Regions from separate parts of the Plantactinospora siamensis genome, predicted to be linked through region 1. Evidence: riboswitches for the same ligand, from Rfam matches in the RefSeq annotation. Region 1 holds a riboswitch; the other holds the start of a gene.
What was found. A riboswitch is a leader RNA that binds a small molecule or an ion and turns the genes downstream of it on or off. The one in region 1 is predicted to bind thiamine pyrophosphate.
Positions count from the first base shown of each region.

Region 2: another riboswitch for thiamine pyrophosphate. It lies ahead of ACFFHU_RS27220 (purine-cytosine permease family protein); the one in region 1 lies ahead of ACFFHU_RS10105 (ECF transporter S component).

Region 1 covers NZ_JBHLUE010000006.1:58,246-65,825, forward strand. Annotated here, with positions in the region: partial or broken gene ACFFHU_RS10100 (ABC transporter ATP-binding protein) at 69-1,571, opposite strand; gene ACFFHU_RS10105 (ECF transporter S component) at 1,572-2,162, opposite strand; TPP riboswitch at 2,234-2,340, opposite strand; gene ACFFHU_RS10110 (alpha/beta fold hydrolase) at 2,443-3,288, shown strand; gene ACFFHU_RS10115 (AAC(3) family N-acetyltransferase) at 3,285-4,127, shown strand; gene ACFFHU_RS10120 (sugar isomerase domain-containing protein) at 4,124-4,873, shown strand; gene ACFFHU_RS10125 (DUF6328 family protein) at 4,946-5,461, shown strand; gene ACFFHU_RS10130 (acyl-CoA dehydrogenase family protein) at 5,539-7,580, shown strand, end outside.
Region 2 covers NZ_JBHLUE010000026.1:414,061-421,640, forward strand. Annotated here, with positions in the region: gene ACFFHU_RS27210 (prenyltransferase) at 1-985, shown strand, start outside; gene ACFFHU_RS27215 (class I SAM-dependent methyltransferase) at 982-1,593, shown strand; TPP riboswitch at 1,727-1,836, shown strand; gene ACFFHU_RS27220 (purine-cytosine permease family protein) at 1,830-3,197, shown strand; gene thiE (thiamine phosphate synthase) at 3,194-3,817, shown strand; gene thiO (glycine oxidase ThiO) at 3,814-4,944, shown strand; gene thiS (sulfur carrier protein ThiS) at 4,941-5,141, shown strand; gene ACFFHU_RS27240 (thiazole synthase) at 5,146-5,913, shown strand; gene ACFFHU_RS27245 (thiamine phosphate synthase) at 5,925-6,518, shown strand; gene thiD (bifunctional hydroxymethylpyrimidine kinase/phosphomethylpyrimidine kinase) at 6,515-7,360, shown strand; gene ACFFHU_RS27255 (carboxymuconolactone decarboxylase family protein) at 7,357-7,580, opposite strand, start outside.

The DNA.
Region 1 (7,580 bases):
GGCGGGTCGGCGTCGGCGTCGGCGGGCGGGTCGGGGTCCGAGGCGCCGCCCGGGGCGAGCGGCAGGCACCGGTCCGCCAGCGCCGCGACGAAGTCCCGGTCGTGGGTCACCGCCACGATGCCGTGCCCCTCGTCGCGCAGTCCGGCGAGCAGGTCCACCAGCTCCAGCCAGGTGCGCCGGTCCTGGCCGAAGGTCGGCTCGTCGCAGACCAGCAGGGCGGGCGCGGTGGCCAGCGCCGTCGCCACGCTCAGCCGCCGCGCCTCGCCGCCGGAGAGCGTGTACGGGTTGGCGCCGGCCAACCGGTCCAGGCGTAGCCGTTCCAGCAGCTCGGCCACGACAATCCGAACCTGCTCGCCGGTCCTGCCGGTGCGGCGCGGGCCGAGGGCCAGCTCGTCGGCCACCGTCCGGGTGACGAACTGGTGCTCCGGGTTCTGGAACACCGAGCCGATGCGGGCGGCGAGCACCGGCGCGCGCCAGCGGTGCGGGGAGGCGCCGCCGCCGGACCGCCCTCGGCGCCCCGGCCGAGTCGCGCCCGTCGCGCCGAGGGCGCCGGCCGCCGGTGCGGCGCCACCGGCGCGGAGTGCCGCGCCGGGCTCGCCGGTCAGGGCCGGTGCGGCCACCACCCGGCCGGCGCCGGGGCGGAGCAGCCCGCCGAGCAGCAGCGCGAGAGTGGACTTGCCGGCGCCGTTCGGGCCGAGCACCGCGAGCGCCTCGCCGGCCCGGACGGTGAGGTCCACCGGCGCGAGCCGGCCCGGCAGCGCCAGCCGCTCGGCGCGCAGCAGCGGCGCGCCGGCCGGTCGCCGGGACCGGCGGTCCGGCACGCGGTGTCCCGGCACCCACACCCCGGCCGCGGCCAGCTCCGGCCCGTACGCCTCGAAGACCGCGTCGGGCGGACCGTCGGCCCGGACGCCGCCGCCGGCCGACAGCACCACCACCCGGTCGACCAGCGGAAGCGCCTCGGCCACCCGGTGCTCGACGAGGATCAGCGCGGTGTCGCCACGGTGCGCCGCGGCGACGGCCTCGCGGACCAGGGCCGCGCCGGCCGGATCGAGGTTGGCGGTCGGCTCGTCGAGCAGCAGCAGCCGGGGCCGGGTGGCCAGCGCGCCGGCCAGCGCCAGCCGCTGCTGCTCCCCGCCGGACAGGGCCGAGGTCGGCCGGTCGGGGCCGTACGGGAAGCCGACCCGGCGCAGCGCCTCGGTCACCCGGGGCCAGATCTCGGCCGCCGGCACGCCGCGGTTCTCCAGCCCGAACGCCACGTCGTCGCCGGCCCGGCCGAGGACGAGCTGGGACTGCGGATCCTGGAAGACGATGCCCACCCGGTCCCGGGCGGCGGCCGGGTCGCGGCCGTCGACGCGTACCGTCCCCTCCTGCTCGCCCGAGTCGGCGGCCAGCAGGCCGGCGAGCGCGGCCAGCAGGGTGCTCTTGCCGGCCCCCGACTCGCCGAGCAGCAGGACCCGCTCGCCGGCCTCGACCCGCAGGTCGACACCGCGTACCGCCCAGGCCCGCCGGCCGGCGTGCCGCCAGCCGAAGCCGCGCAGCTCGACCGCGGCGGGGACGCCCGGTCCGGCCACTCAGATCGCGGCCCGCTCGCGGCCGGCCGGGAACCGGTCCAGCACCCCGGTGTCGGCCAGCGCGCGGGTCAGCGCCACGCTGCCGAAGCCGGCCACCACGACGGAGCTGAGCACGGTGAGCGCCAGGTACGGGATCCGGAAGCTGCCCCAGGCGGTGTCCGGGTACCAGACGAAGACGTCGTAGAGCGCGGCGGCGAACCCGGCCAGCGCGGCCGAGAGCAGCGCCACGGGCAGCCGGTAGACCCGGTAGCCGAACAGCGCGAAGGCCAACTCGCCGGCGGCCGCCTCGAGCGGTCCCTGCACCACCAGGGTCCAGCCCCAGCTGGAGCCGAGCGCCACCGAGACCAGGGCCGCCACGGTGAGCGTGAAGAACGCCGCTCCGGGCTTGCGGATCACCAGCGCCCCGAGCACCGCGGGCACCAGCCAGACGCCGTACAGCAGGGCCCGGCCGGGCAGCGGGATGGCGTCGGCCGGCCCGTTCCAGAGCAGGCCCCAGGCCCAGAAGACGACGCCGAACGCGACCCCGAGCACCGCGGCCACGACGATGTCCACCGTGCGCCAGCCCGGGCGCGGGTCGGCGGATGTGCTCATGGTGTGCCTCCCAGTTCGTCGGAACCAGGCAAGACGCACGCCGCGCCCGGGCTGGCCCGGACCGCGGCGCGGCTGGAGGTCGACCGAACTCCCTGCGCTGGCATTACCCAGATCAGGTTCGAGGGTCTGCGGGCGTCGGCCCGCACTCTCAGCGCTGTGCGCTCCCCTGTCGGATGTGAACTTGTCTCGCCAACGCTAGCACCCGCTGACCTGGCCGAAAAGGAAGGACGCCGGTAATCGCCCCGTGCGGGCCCCAGCGGTGCTCGGTACGCTCCGCAGCGTGCGCCCCGAACCGCCGGACCTCCGGCTCGACGCCCGCGGTCTCACCTTCGACGTGTACGCGGGCGGCCCGGCCGGCGGCGAACCGGTGCTGCTGCTGCACGGCTTCCCGCAGCACAGCGCCGAGTGGTCCGGGGTGGCGCCCCGGCTGCACGCCGCCGGGCTGCGCACGTACGCCCTCGACCAGCGCGGCTACTCGCCGGGCGCCCGGCCCGAGGCGGTCGAGGCGTACGCGTCGGTCGAGCTGGTGGCCGACATCGTGGCGGTCCTCGACGGGCTCGACCTGCCGACCGCGCACCTGGTCGGGCACGACTGGGGCGCGCTGGTGGCCTGGCAGGTGGCCGCCCGGCACCCGGACCGGGTCCGCACCCTCACCGCGGTCTCGGTGCCGCACCCGGGCGCCATGGTCCGGGCGTTGAGCACCGACCCCGGGCAGAAGGTCCGCTCGTCGTACATCTCGCTGTTCCGCCGGCCCGGCAAGGCCGAGAGCGTGCTGCTGGCGCTGGACGCCGCGGCGCTGCGGCGGATGCTCGCCGGGGTCGGCCGGGACCGGGTGGAGACGTACGCACGCCCGATGCGCGACCGGGCGGCGCTGACCGCGGCGCTCAACTGGTACCGGGCCATGTCGACGCGGGACTTCGCCGGCACCGGGCCGGTGCCGGTGCCCAGCACGTACGTCTGGAGCGACGGCGACGTGGCGATCGGCCGGACCGCGGCGATGGCCTGTGCCGGGTACGTCACCGGTGACTACCGCCTGGTGGAGCTGCCCGGCGTGTCGCACTGGATTCCCGACGAGGCGCCCGAGCCGCTGGCCGCGGCCATCCTGGCCCGGGTCGGTGCGGCGTGACGCTCGGGGACGACCGCCACGGGCACGGCCCGGCGGCGACCGCGCAGACCGTGCCGCACACCCGGGCCACGCTCGCGGCGGATCTGCGCTCGCTCGGCGTGCGCCCCGGCTCGGTGTTGCTGGTGCACGCCTCGCTGCGGGCGCTCGGGTACGTCTGCGGCGGCGCCCACACGGTGGCGCTGGCGCTGCGCGACGCGCTGGGCCCGGAGGGCACCCTGGTGGTGCCCACGCACACCTCGGAGAACTCGGATCCCGAGCAGTGGCGCAACCCGCCCGTGCCGGAGCACTGGTGGCCGATCATCCGGGCCGAGATGCCGGGCTTCGACCCGGCGGTGACGCCGAGCACCTTCATGGGCGCGCTGGCCGAGTTGGTCCGTACCTCGCCGGGGGCGCACCGCAGCGACCACCCGCAGGTGTCGTTCGCGGCCGTGGGGCCGGCCGCGGCGTCGATCGTGGCGGAGCATCCGCTGGCCGACATGCTCGGCGAGACCTCCCCGCTGGCTCGGCTCTATGAGCGGTCGGCCGACGTGCTGCTGCTCGGCGTCGGGCACGACTCGAACACGTCGCTGCACCTGGCCGAGTACCGCCGGGCCGACCCGCCCCGGGAGCGGCTGGGCGCGGCCGTCCGGACCGCCGGCGGCGGGCGGCGCTGGGTGTGGTGGACGGACGTGGCGCTGGACTCGGACATCTTCCCGCGGCTCGGGGCCGACCTGGAGGCCACCGGCGCGGTCCGGCTGGGCCGGGTGGGCGCCGGGCCGGCCCGGCTGATGGACCAGCGGGCCGTCGTGGACTTCGCGCTGCACTGGCTGACCGGGGACCGGAGGGGGAGCACCGGATGACGTTGGACGCCGACGGCTACCTGGCGGCCGTGACGGGGGCGATGGACCGGGTGTCGCGCGAGCAGCGCGCCGGGGTGGAGCGCGCCGCCGACCTGATGCTGGACTGCGTCCGGTCCGGCGGCGTGGTGCAGGCCTTTGGCACCGGGCACTCGGAGGCGCTGGCCATGGAGATCGCGGGCCGGGCCGGTGGGCTGGTGCCGACCAATCGGATCGCGCTGCGCGACCTGGTGCTGCACGGTGGCGAGCCGGCCGAGGTGCTCGGCCCGACGCTGGAGCGGGATCCCGCGGTGGCGCACCGGCTGCTCGCGCTGGCGCCGGTGGACCCGCGGGACCTCTTCGTGATCGCCTCCAACTCGGGTGTGAACGGCGCGGTGGTCGAGTTGGCCACCCTGGTCACCGGGCGGGGCCACCCGCTGATCGCGATCACCTCGGTCGCGCACTCGGCCGGGATGACGTCCCGGCACCCGTCCGGGCGCCGGCTGGCCGACCTGGCGGACGTCGTGCTGGACAACGGCGCCCCGTACGGGGACGCGGCGCTGCCGCTGCCCGGTGGCGGCGCGGTGGGCGCGGTCTCGTCCATCACCGCGGCGCTGCTGGCCCAGCAGATCGTGGTGACGGCCGTGGGCCGGATGGTGGCGGCCGGGGAGACGCCGCCGGTGTATCTCTCGGCCAACATCGCGGGCGGCGACGAGCACAACCGGGCGTTGGAGCAGCGGTACGCCGGGCGGATCCGCCGCGGATCGTGATCTTCGCTGGCGTTTGTCCAGCTGCACCCTCGGGAACGTTCCTCCGACCGTATGGTGAACCGGAGGTGTCCGTTGGGTGACGAGAGTGACCGGCAGCGCTGGCAGCGCAACTTCACCGATCTGCTGCAGGAGCTGCGGGTGGCCCAGACGGGCATCCAGATCCTCTTCGCGTTCCTGCTGACCCTGCCGTTCAGCGCCCAGTTCGGCAAGACCACCGACCTGCAGCGGGACGTCTACATCGTGGCCCTGCTGGCCGCGTCCGGCGCGGCCGCGCTGATCATCTCCCCGGTGGCGTTCCACCGCGCGCTGTTCCGGCAGGGCCGCAAGCCCGAACTGGTGGTGTTCGCGCACCGGGTGGCCACCTGGGGGCTCTACCTCACGCTGGTGGCCATGGTCAGCTCGGTCTTCATGATCACCGACTTCCTGCTCGACCAGACCGTGGCGCTCATCCTGTCCGCCATCACCGCCGCCTGGTTCGTGGCGTTCTGGATCGCCATGCCGGCGATCCGGCACCGCTGGGTGGACGAGGACGCCGACGAGGAGTTCGCGGACGAGGAGGCCCGGGACCGGTCCGACTCGGCCCGATGACCCTACCGATGGGTAGGACCGAGGAGTAACGTCGGTCACAGCTGGTTCGCCGTACCCGAAGCCGCAGGGAGGCCACCATGACGACGACGCAGGACCGCGGTCCGGCGCCCGGTGGCGCGGACGGCGCCGACCCCGGCGCGGCCGGCACGGCTTCCGACTCGGCGCCCGGCGCGGCCGGCTCCGCTTCCGGCGCGGCCGGCTCCGCTTCCGGCGCGGCCGGCTCGGCTTCCGGCGCGGCCGGCTCGGCCGGCTCGGCTTCTGGCGTGGCGGCCACCGGCCCGCTGCCCCGGGAGGCCGGCCAGGTCTCCGAGCGGGAGGCCCGGCAGGTGGCCGAGGCCGCCCGGGAGGCCGAATGGGGCCGACCGAGCTTCGGCAAGGAACTCTTCCTGGGTCGGTTCCGGCTGGACCTGATCGACCCCTGGCCCACCGCCGAACGCTCCGCGGCCGGCGCCGAGTTCCTCGACAGGCTGCGCGACTACCTCCGGTCCGAGGTCGACGGCCGGCAGATCGAACGGGACGCCCGGATCCCGGACGAGGTGTTCCGCGGCCTGGCCCGGCTCGGCGCCTTCGGCATGAAGATCGACCCCGGATACGGCGGGCTGGGTCTGTCCAATCTGGACTACTGTCGGGCGCTGATGCTGGTCGGCTCGGTCAGCCCGGCCATCTCCGCGCTGCTGTCGGCGCACCAGTCGATCGGCGTGCCGCAGCCGCTGAAGATGTTCGGCACCGACGAGCAGAAGAAGCATTACCTGCCCCGGCTGGCCGGCGGCGAGGTCTCGGCGTTCCTGCTCACCGAGCCGGACGTCGGCTCCGACCCGGCCCGGCTGGCCACCACCGCGGAGCCGACCGAGGACGGCAGGGGCTACCGGCTCAACGGGGTCAAGCTGTGGGCCACCAACGGCACCGTGGCCACCCTGCTCGTGGTGATGGCCCGGGTGCCGGCCGCCGAGGGCCGGCGCGGCGGGATCACGGCGTTCGTGGTCGAGGGCGACTCGCCCGGCATCACGGTCGAGCGGCGCAACGAGTTCCTCGGGCTGCGCGGCCTGGAGAACAGCCTCACCCGGTTCCACGACGTGTTCGTGCCGGCCGAGAACGTCATCGGCGGCGAGGGCAAGGGCCTGAAGATCGCGCTCACCACCCTGAACACCGGCCGGCTGTCCCTGCCGGCCATGTGCGTGGGCGCCGGAAAGTGGTCGCTGAACATCGCCCGGCAGTGGGCCGCCGAACGGGTGCAGTGGGGCCGGCAGGTCGGCGAGCACGAGGCGGTGGCCACGAAGCTGGCGTACATGGCGGCCAGCACGTACGGCATGGAGGCCATGCTCCAGCTCTGCTGCCGGCTGGCCGACGACGACCGCAACGACATCCGAATCGAGGCGGCGCTGGTGAAGCTGTACGCCAGCGAGCTGGCCTGGAAGGTGGCCGACGAGCTGGTGCAGATCCGCGGCGGCCGCGGCTACGAGACGGCCGACTCGCTGGCTGCCCGGGGCGAGCGCCCGGTGGAGGTGGAGCAGATCCTGCGGGACCTGCGGATCAACCGGATCTTCGAGGGCTCGACCGAGATCATGCACCTGCTGATCGCCCGGGAGGCGGTCGACGCGCACCTCTCGGTGGCCGGCGACATCATCGACCCGGAGGCGGGGCTGGCCCGCAAGGCGCGCGCGGGCGCTCGGGCCGGCGCGTTCTACGCCACCTGGCTGCCGACGCTCGCGGTGGGCCGCGGCCAGAGCCCGACCGCGTACGCCGAGTTCGGCCCGCTGGCCGGGCACCTGCGCTACGTCGAACGCGCCTCCCGCCGGCTGGCCCGGTCGACCTTCTACGCGATGTCCCGCTGGCAGGGCAAGATGGAACGCAAGCAGGCGTTCCTCGGCCGCATCGTGGACATCGGGGCCGAGCTGTTCGCGATCTCCGCGTCCTGCGTGCGGGCCCGCGCCGAGCAGCCCGAGCGGCCGGAGGGCGTGGAGCTGGCGGACCTGTTCAGCCGGCAGGCCCGGCTGCGGGCCGACGCGCTGTTCGGGGCGCTGTGGGAGAACACCGACTCGGTGGACAACGCCGCGGCCGCCCGGATCCTGGACGGCCGGTACGCCTTCCTGGAGGACGGCGTGGAGACCCCGACCGACGA
Region 2 (7,580 bases), on a different contig from region 1:
CGACCCGTGGGACCACGTGGAGTCGGCCATGGCGCTGTCCGCGAGCGGGCTGCGGGCCGAGGCGGAGCGGGCGTACGCGTACAGCGCCCGTACCCAGCGGCCGGACGGGTCCTGGCCGATGCTGGTGCGCGGCGACGTGGTGGAGGACCCGGCGGCCGACACCAACCAGTGCGCCTACCTGGCCGTGGGGGTGTGGCACCACTACCTCGTGACCCGCGACCGCGGCTTCCTCGACGCGATGTGGCCGACCGTCCGGCGGCTCACGGAGTTCGTGCTGGCCGCCCAGCGGCCGACCGGCGAGCTGGCCTGGGCGGTCAACCGCCGCGGCCAGACCGAGGACTTCGCGCTGCTCACCGGCAGCGCCAGCGCGGTGCAGTCGGTGCACAGCGCCAGCCTCATCGCCGGCACGGTGGGCGCGGACCCGCGACCCTGGCATGCCGCGGCCGCCCGGCTCGCGCACGCCGTACGCCACCATCCGGGCCGGTTCGCCGACCGGTCCCGCTGGTCGATGGACTGGTACTACCCGGTGCTCGGCGGCGCCTGCCGCGGCGGCGCGGCCCGGCAACGCCTGGCCGACGGCTGGGACACCTTCGTCTGGCCGGCCTGGGGGGTGCGGTGCGTGGCCGACCGGCCCTGGGTGACCGTCGCGGAGACCTGCGAGCTGGTGCTGGCGCTCGACGCCGTGGGCGATCCGCGGGCACACCGGCTGTTCCGGGACGTGCAGCGGCTGCGCGACCCGGACGGCGGCTACCAGATGGGGTACGTGGTGGACGACCGGGTCGCCTGGCCGGACGAGCGTCCAACCTGGACGGCGGCCGCGGTGCTGCTCGCCGCCGACGCGCTGTCACGCACCTCACCGGGCGCGGCCGTGTTCGCCGACGCCGGTGCGATGGCCCGGGCCGCGCGGACCCCGGTGGCCGGCTGCGGCTGCCCGCCCGACGCCGAGCCCCGGTACGACCTCGCCGGGCAGGGGGTGGCGCCGTGAACCCGGAGCTGGCCCGGCTGGTGGCCGCGGTGCCCGGGTTCATGCCGGCGGACGAGGGGGAGGCCCTGCACGCGGCCGCCCGGGAGGCGGCCGCGGGCACCTGGCTGGAGATCGGCACGTACTGCGGCAAGTCGACGCTGATCCTCGCCGACGCGGCCCGCTCGGTCGGCGCCTGCCTGGTGACCGTCGACCATCACCACGGTTCCGAGGAGAACCAACCGGGCTGGGACTATCACGACCGTGCATTGGTCGACCCCCGGACCGGCCGGCTCGACACCCTGCCCGCCTTCCGGCGGGTCCTCGACGACCACCTGGCCGACGTGGTGAGCCCGGTCGTGGCCCCGACCCAGCTGGTGGCCCGCTGGTGGTCGGCGCCGCTGCGGCTGCTGTTCCTCGACGGCAACCACACCGAGGACGTGGCCCAGCACGACTTTCACGCGTTCGCCCGGCACCTCGTACCCGGTGGTCTGCTGTTGGTCCACGACGTCTTCCCGGACCCGGCCGACGGCGGCCAGGCGCCCTGGCACGTGGTACGGACCGCCCTCGGGTCCGGCGACTTCGCGCAGCTGGCCGTGCACGGCTCGCTGCGGGTGCTGCGCCGCGCCTGACGCGCCCCCGACCGGCCGCCGGCGGCGCCGCCCCAGAGCGACGGCGCCGGCGAGCGGCGTCGGCGGGCGGCGGCGTCGGACAGCGGCGGCCGGGTGGCGTAGAGTTGCCGCCATCAGAGCCTGCCGGTTCGCCAGCAGGCTCACGGGAGCTCGGGGATGACCGGGCTGAGAGGGCGGACGAACCTGCCGCCGACCGCTGGAACCTGTCCGGGTAATGCCGGCGTAGGGAGCATGCGATGGCCACCCCTGTTTCGTCCGTGGGCCGCGACGCGGCGCCGACCGCGCGTGACGGCGACGCCCCGCTCACCCTGACCGAGCCGGCGCCGCGGCCGTTCGGCCTGCGCGACGTCCTCGGCTTCTGGGGCAACCTGGGCATCAGCCTGCTGCTGCCGGTGGCGGCCTCATTCGTGGTGCTGCCCGGGCGACCGCTCTGGGTCAGCATGGCCGCCATCGTGGTGGGCGCGGCCATCGGCTCGGTGCTGCTCGGCCTCGGCGCCGCGGCCGGGGCCCGCGAGGGCGTACCGATGATGGTCCTGCTGCGCGGCCTGCTCGGCCGCCGGGTCTCCTACCTGCCGACGGCGCTCAACCTGGTCCAGTGCGTCGGCTGGGCCACCTTCGAGATCTGGGTCATCGCCGAGGCCGCCGCGCGGGCGCTGCACCTGCCGCGCTGGCCCTTCGTGCTGGCCGCGGGCGTGGCGGCCACGCTCATGGCGCTGCGCCCGCTCGGCGCCGTGCGGGTGCTCGCCCGGTACGCCGTCTGGGCCGCGCTGGCCTGCACCGCCTACCTGTTCGTCGACGTGCTCACCCATCCGATCGCGCCGGCCGGGTCCGGCGGCGCCACCTCGTTCTGGACCGCGGCCGACATCGTCGTGGCGCTGCCGGTGTCCTGGTTCCCGCTGGTGGCCGACTACACCCGGCACGCCCGCGGCCCGCGCACCGCCTTCACCGGCGCCACCGTCGGGTACGGCCTGGCCACCGTGGCCTTCTTCGCCCTCGGCGTGCTGGCGCTGTCCGCGTACCGGGCGGCCGGGCTGGACGTGATCGGCGCGCTGCTGGCCGTGCCGCTCGGCGCGGTGGCCGTGGGCGTGCTCGTGGTCGTCGAGCTCGACGAGGCGTTCGCGAACATCTACTCGACGGCCCTGTCCGCGCAGAACATCGCCGCCCGGCTGGACCGGCGGATCCTCGCGGCGCTGGTCGGCGCGCTGGCCACGCTGCTGGCGTTCACCCTGGACGTGCTCTCGTACGAGCCGTTCCTGTTCCTCATCGGCGCCACCTTCGTGCCGCTGGTCGGCGTCTTCGTGGTCCGGTACTTCCTCGTGCCCCGCGGCGCCTGGGACACTTCCGACCGAGCCCGCGCCCGGCCGGTGCTGCTGGTGCCGTGGGCCGCCGGATTCGTGGCCTACCAGCTCACCCTGCCCTCGGCGCTGGCCGGCGCCGCGGCCGGGTGGACGGCCTGGTGGGGACGGTGGCAGGCGGATCTCGGCATCGACCCGGCCAACGGCTGGTCGGCGTCGCTGGTGAGCCTCGTCGTGGCGGCCGCGCTGACGGCCGTGGTCAGCCTGCCCGCCGTGGTCCGCCGCGCGACGCCCGAGCGGCCGGCATGAGTCCGCCGCTGGGCCGGCTGCACGTGCTCACCGACGCCCGCGCCGGCCGGGACGCGCTCGGCGTCGCGACCCGGGCGGTCGAGGCGGGCGCGCCGGTGATCCAGCTGCGGGTCAAGGGCCGCACCGACCGCGAGCTGTACGACCTGGGCACCCGGCTGATGGCGATCTGCGCCCGGCACGGCACCGTCTGCGTCGTCAACGACCGGCCCGACCTCGCCCTGGCGATCGGCGCGCACGGCACCCACCTCGGCGCGGACGACCTGCCGGTGGCCGCGGTCCGCCGGCTGGTGGGCCCGGGCCACCTGATCGGCGGCACGGCCCGGGAGCCGGGGCGGGCGGCGCGGCTGGTGGCCGAGGGCGTGGACTACCTGGGGGTGGGTCCGGCGTACGGCACGAGCACCAAGGCGGGGCTGCCGACGCCGATCGGGCCGGCCGGCGTCGGCGCGGTGGCCCGCGCGGTCGACGTGCCGGTCATCGCGATCGGCGGCATCACCGCCGATCGGGTCCGGCCGGTGCTCGCCGCCGGGGCGTACGGGGTGGCCGTGGTGGGCGCGGTCTCCGACGCGGCCGACCCGGCCGCCGCGACCGGGTCCCTGCTCGACGCGCTGGGGGAGGCATGACCGACGTGCTGGTCGCCGGCGGCGGGCCGATCGGCCTGGCCGTGGCCTGGCGGTGCGCCCGGCGCGGCCTCGCCGTCACCGTGGTCGACGACGGCAGCGCCGGCGCCTGGCAGGCGGCCGCCGGCATGCTGGCGCCGGTGGCCGAGGCCGGGTACGGCGAGGAGCCGCTGCTGCGGCTCGGCCTGGCGTCCCTGCGGCTGTTCCCGCGGTTCGTGGCCGACCTGCGGGACGCCACCGGCATCGAGGTGCCGCTGCGCACCGCCGGCACCCTGCAGGTCGGCTTCGACGCCGACGACATGCGGGCGCTGGACGACCTGCACCGCTTCCACCGGGAGCTCGAGCTGCCGGCCGAGCGGCTCACCCCCGGTCAGGCCCGACGCCGGGAACCGGCGCTCACCCCGCGGCTGCGCGGCGCGCTGCACGTCCCGGCGGACCACTCCGTGGATGCCCGGGCGCTGCGGGCGGCGCTGCGGACCGCGGCCCTGGACGCCGGCGTACGGATCGAAACCGGCCGCGTCACCGCGCTCGCCGTCGAGGGCGGCCGGGCCGCGGGGCTCCGGCTGTCCGGCGGTACGAGCCTGCGCGGCGGCACGGTGGTCCTGGCGCTGGGCGCCGGCAGCGGAACCCTGCCCGGGTTGCCGCCGCTGCCCGTACGACCGGTCAAGGGTCTGGTGCTGCGGCTGCGCGGCGCCGCCGATCTCCTCGGCGGCACGGTCCGGGCGCTGGTCCGGGGCAACTCCGTCTACCTCGTCCCGCTGCCCGGCGGCGAGATCGTGGTCGGCGCCACGGTGGAGGAGAAGGGCTTCGACCCGGCCGTCGCGGCCGGCGCCGTGTACCAACTGCTGCGGGACGCCATCGAGGTCGTGCCGGCGGTCACCGAGCTGGAGCTGACCGAGACCGTGGTCCGGTTCCGCCCCGGCACCCCGGACAACGCCCCGCTGCTCGGCCCCGGCCACCTTCCCGGCCTGGTGCTGGCCACCGGCCACTACCGGAACGGGATCCTGCTCACCCCGGTGACCGCCGACGCGATCGCCGCGCTGCTCGCCGACGGCGCCCTGCCGGCCGTCGCGGCCGGGTTCGGGCCCGACCGCTTTCCCGCTCCGCGTCCGGAAGGGACGACCCGATGACCGTGACCCTCAACGGAACCGCCACCGACATGGCCGACGGCGCCACCGTGGGCGATCTCGTCCGCCGGTACGCCCCGGACCGGCGCCGCATCGCGGTGGCCCGCAACGGCGAGGTGGTGCCGCGCGGGGACTGGGACGGCACCGCGCTGGTCGAGGCGGACGTCGTCGAGGTGCTCACTCCGGTCGCGGGCGGGTGACGGCATGGACCCGCTGATCATCGCCGGGGTGGAGTTCCGGTCCCGGCTGCTGCTCGGCACCGGCGGCGTACCGAGCCTGGAGGTGCTGGACCGGTCGATCGCCGCCGCCGGCGCCGAGCTGGTCACCGTGGCGCTGCGCCGGGTCGAGGCGGCCGCCGGCGGACCGCTGCTGGACGTGCTCGACCGGGCCAAGGTGCGGCTGCTGCCCAACACCGCCGGTTGCGCGACGGCCCGGGAGGCGGTGCTCACCGCCAGGCTGGCCCGCGAGGCCTTCGACACCTCATGGGTCAAGCTCGAGGTCATCGGCGACGAGCACACCCTGCTGCCGGACCCGGTCGAGCTGCTCGACGCGGCCGAGCAGCTGGTGGCGGACGGCTTCACCGTGCTGCCCTACACCAGCGACGACCCGATCACCGCCCGCCGCCTCGCCGACCTGGGCTGCGCTGCCGTGATGCCGCTCGGCTCGCCCATCGGCAGCGGGCTCGGCATCCGCAACCCGCACAACATCGCGCTGATCCGCGAGTCGGTCACCGTGCCGGTGGTGCTCGACGCGGGCATCGGCACGGCCTCCGACGCGGCGCTGGCCATGGAGCTGGGCTGCGACGCGGTGCTGCTGGCCAGCGCCGTCACCCGGGCCCGCGACCCGGAGCTGATGGCCACCGCCATGCGGGACGCCGTCCGGGCCGGCCGGCTCGCGTACCGGGCCGGCCGCATCCCTCGGCGCTGGCACGCGCGCGCCTCCACCCAGCCCGACGGGCTGCCGGAGCTGTGACGCTGCCCCGGTTGCTCACCATCGCCGACGCCGCCACCGCCGGCGACCGGCTGCCCGCGATCGTGGCCGAGGCCGTCCGGTCCGGCGCCCGCGCGGTGGTGCTGCGCGCCCGCGACCTGCCGCGCGACACCCGGGACCGGTACGCGGCCGCACTGTGCCGGATCCTCGAGCCCGTCGGCGGGCGGCTCATCCTGGCCGGTCCGCAGGACGGCGGCGAGCTGCACGGCCCCGGCGACGCCGTCCACCTGGCGACCCGGCAGCCGTTCCCGACGCCGCGCCCGGCCCTGGTCGGGCGGTCCTGCCACACGGCCGACGAGGTGGCCCGGGCCGCGGCCGAGGGCTGCGACTACGTCACCGTCTCGCCCGTCTACCCGACCTTGTCGAAGCCCGGGTACGGACCGCCGCTGGGCCCGGCCGGGCTGGCCGGACTGGCGGCGCTGGCCGGCCGCGACCGGCCGGGTCCGCTGGTGTACGCCCTCGGCGGCGTCACCCCCGCGGCGGTGCCCGAGTGCCTGGCCGCCGGCGCGTACGGGGTGGCCGTCATGGGACCCGTCCTGCGTACGCCCCGGATCGTGCTCGACTATCTGGAAGGGCTGGCCGGATGAACGCAGCGGCGAACTCTGCGGCGAACCCGCCGGTGGCTCTCACCATCGCCGGCTCGGACTCCGGCGGCGGCGCCGGCATCCAGGCCGACCTGAAGACCTTCGCCGCGCTCGGCGTCTTCGGCGCAAGCGCGGTCACCGCGCTCACCGCACAGAACACCGCGGCCGTACGCGGCGTGCATCCCACCCCGGCGCCGTTCGTGCTGGCCCAGGTCGAGGCGGTGCTGGATGACCTGCCCGTGGCCGCGGTCAAGACCGGCATGCTTGCCACGGCCGAGATCGTGCGCACGGTGGCCGGGCTGGCGGCCGCCGGACGGCTGCCCCGGCTGGTGGTCGACCCGGTCATGGTGTCCTCGTCCGGCCACCGGCTGCTCGAACCGGACGCCGAACGCCGGTACGTCGAGGAGCTGCTGCCGCACGCCCAGGTGCTCACCCCCAACCTGAGGGAGGCCGAGGTGCTGCTGGGCCGCCGCATCGGCACGCTGGCCGAGCAGCGGGCCGCCGCCGCCGACCTGGCGGCGCTCGGCCCGGCCACCGTCGTGGTGAAGGGCGGCCACAGCGTGTCGGACACCCCCGGCGAGGCGGTGGACGTGCTGTGGCACCGCGGCGCCGCCCGGGAGCTGCGGTCCCGGCGCGTCGAGGGCGGCAACAACCACGGCAGCGGCTGCTCGTTCGCGTCCGCCATCGCGGCCCTGCTCGCCCGCGGCCGGCCGGTCGAGGCGGCGGTGACCGAGGCCAAGGCGTACATCTGGACGGCCATCCGCGGCGCGGCGGGGTGGTCCCTCGGCGCCGGCCACGGGCCCCTCGACCACTTCGGCTGGGCGTCCGGCCCGGCGCCGGGTTAACTTGTCGCGGCCGCGAACGCGCCGGGCTGGTAGGAGCCGCCCCTCTGGTGCACGATCACGGCCAGCCGGTTCGCCGCGTTGATGAGCGAGACCAGGCACACCAGCGCGGCGATTTGGTCGTCGTCGTAGTGCTCGCGCACCCGCGCCCAGGTCTCGTCGGACACCCCCTGGTACGCGTCCGCGAGCCGGGTGCCCTCCTCGGCCAGCGCCAGCGCGGCCC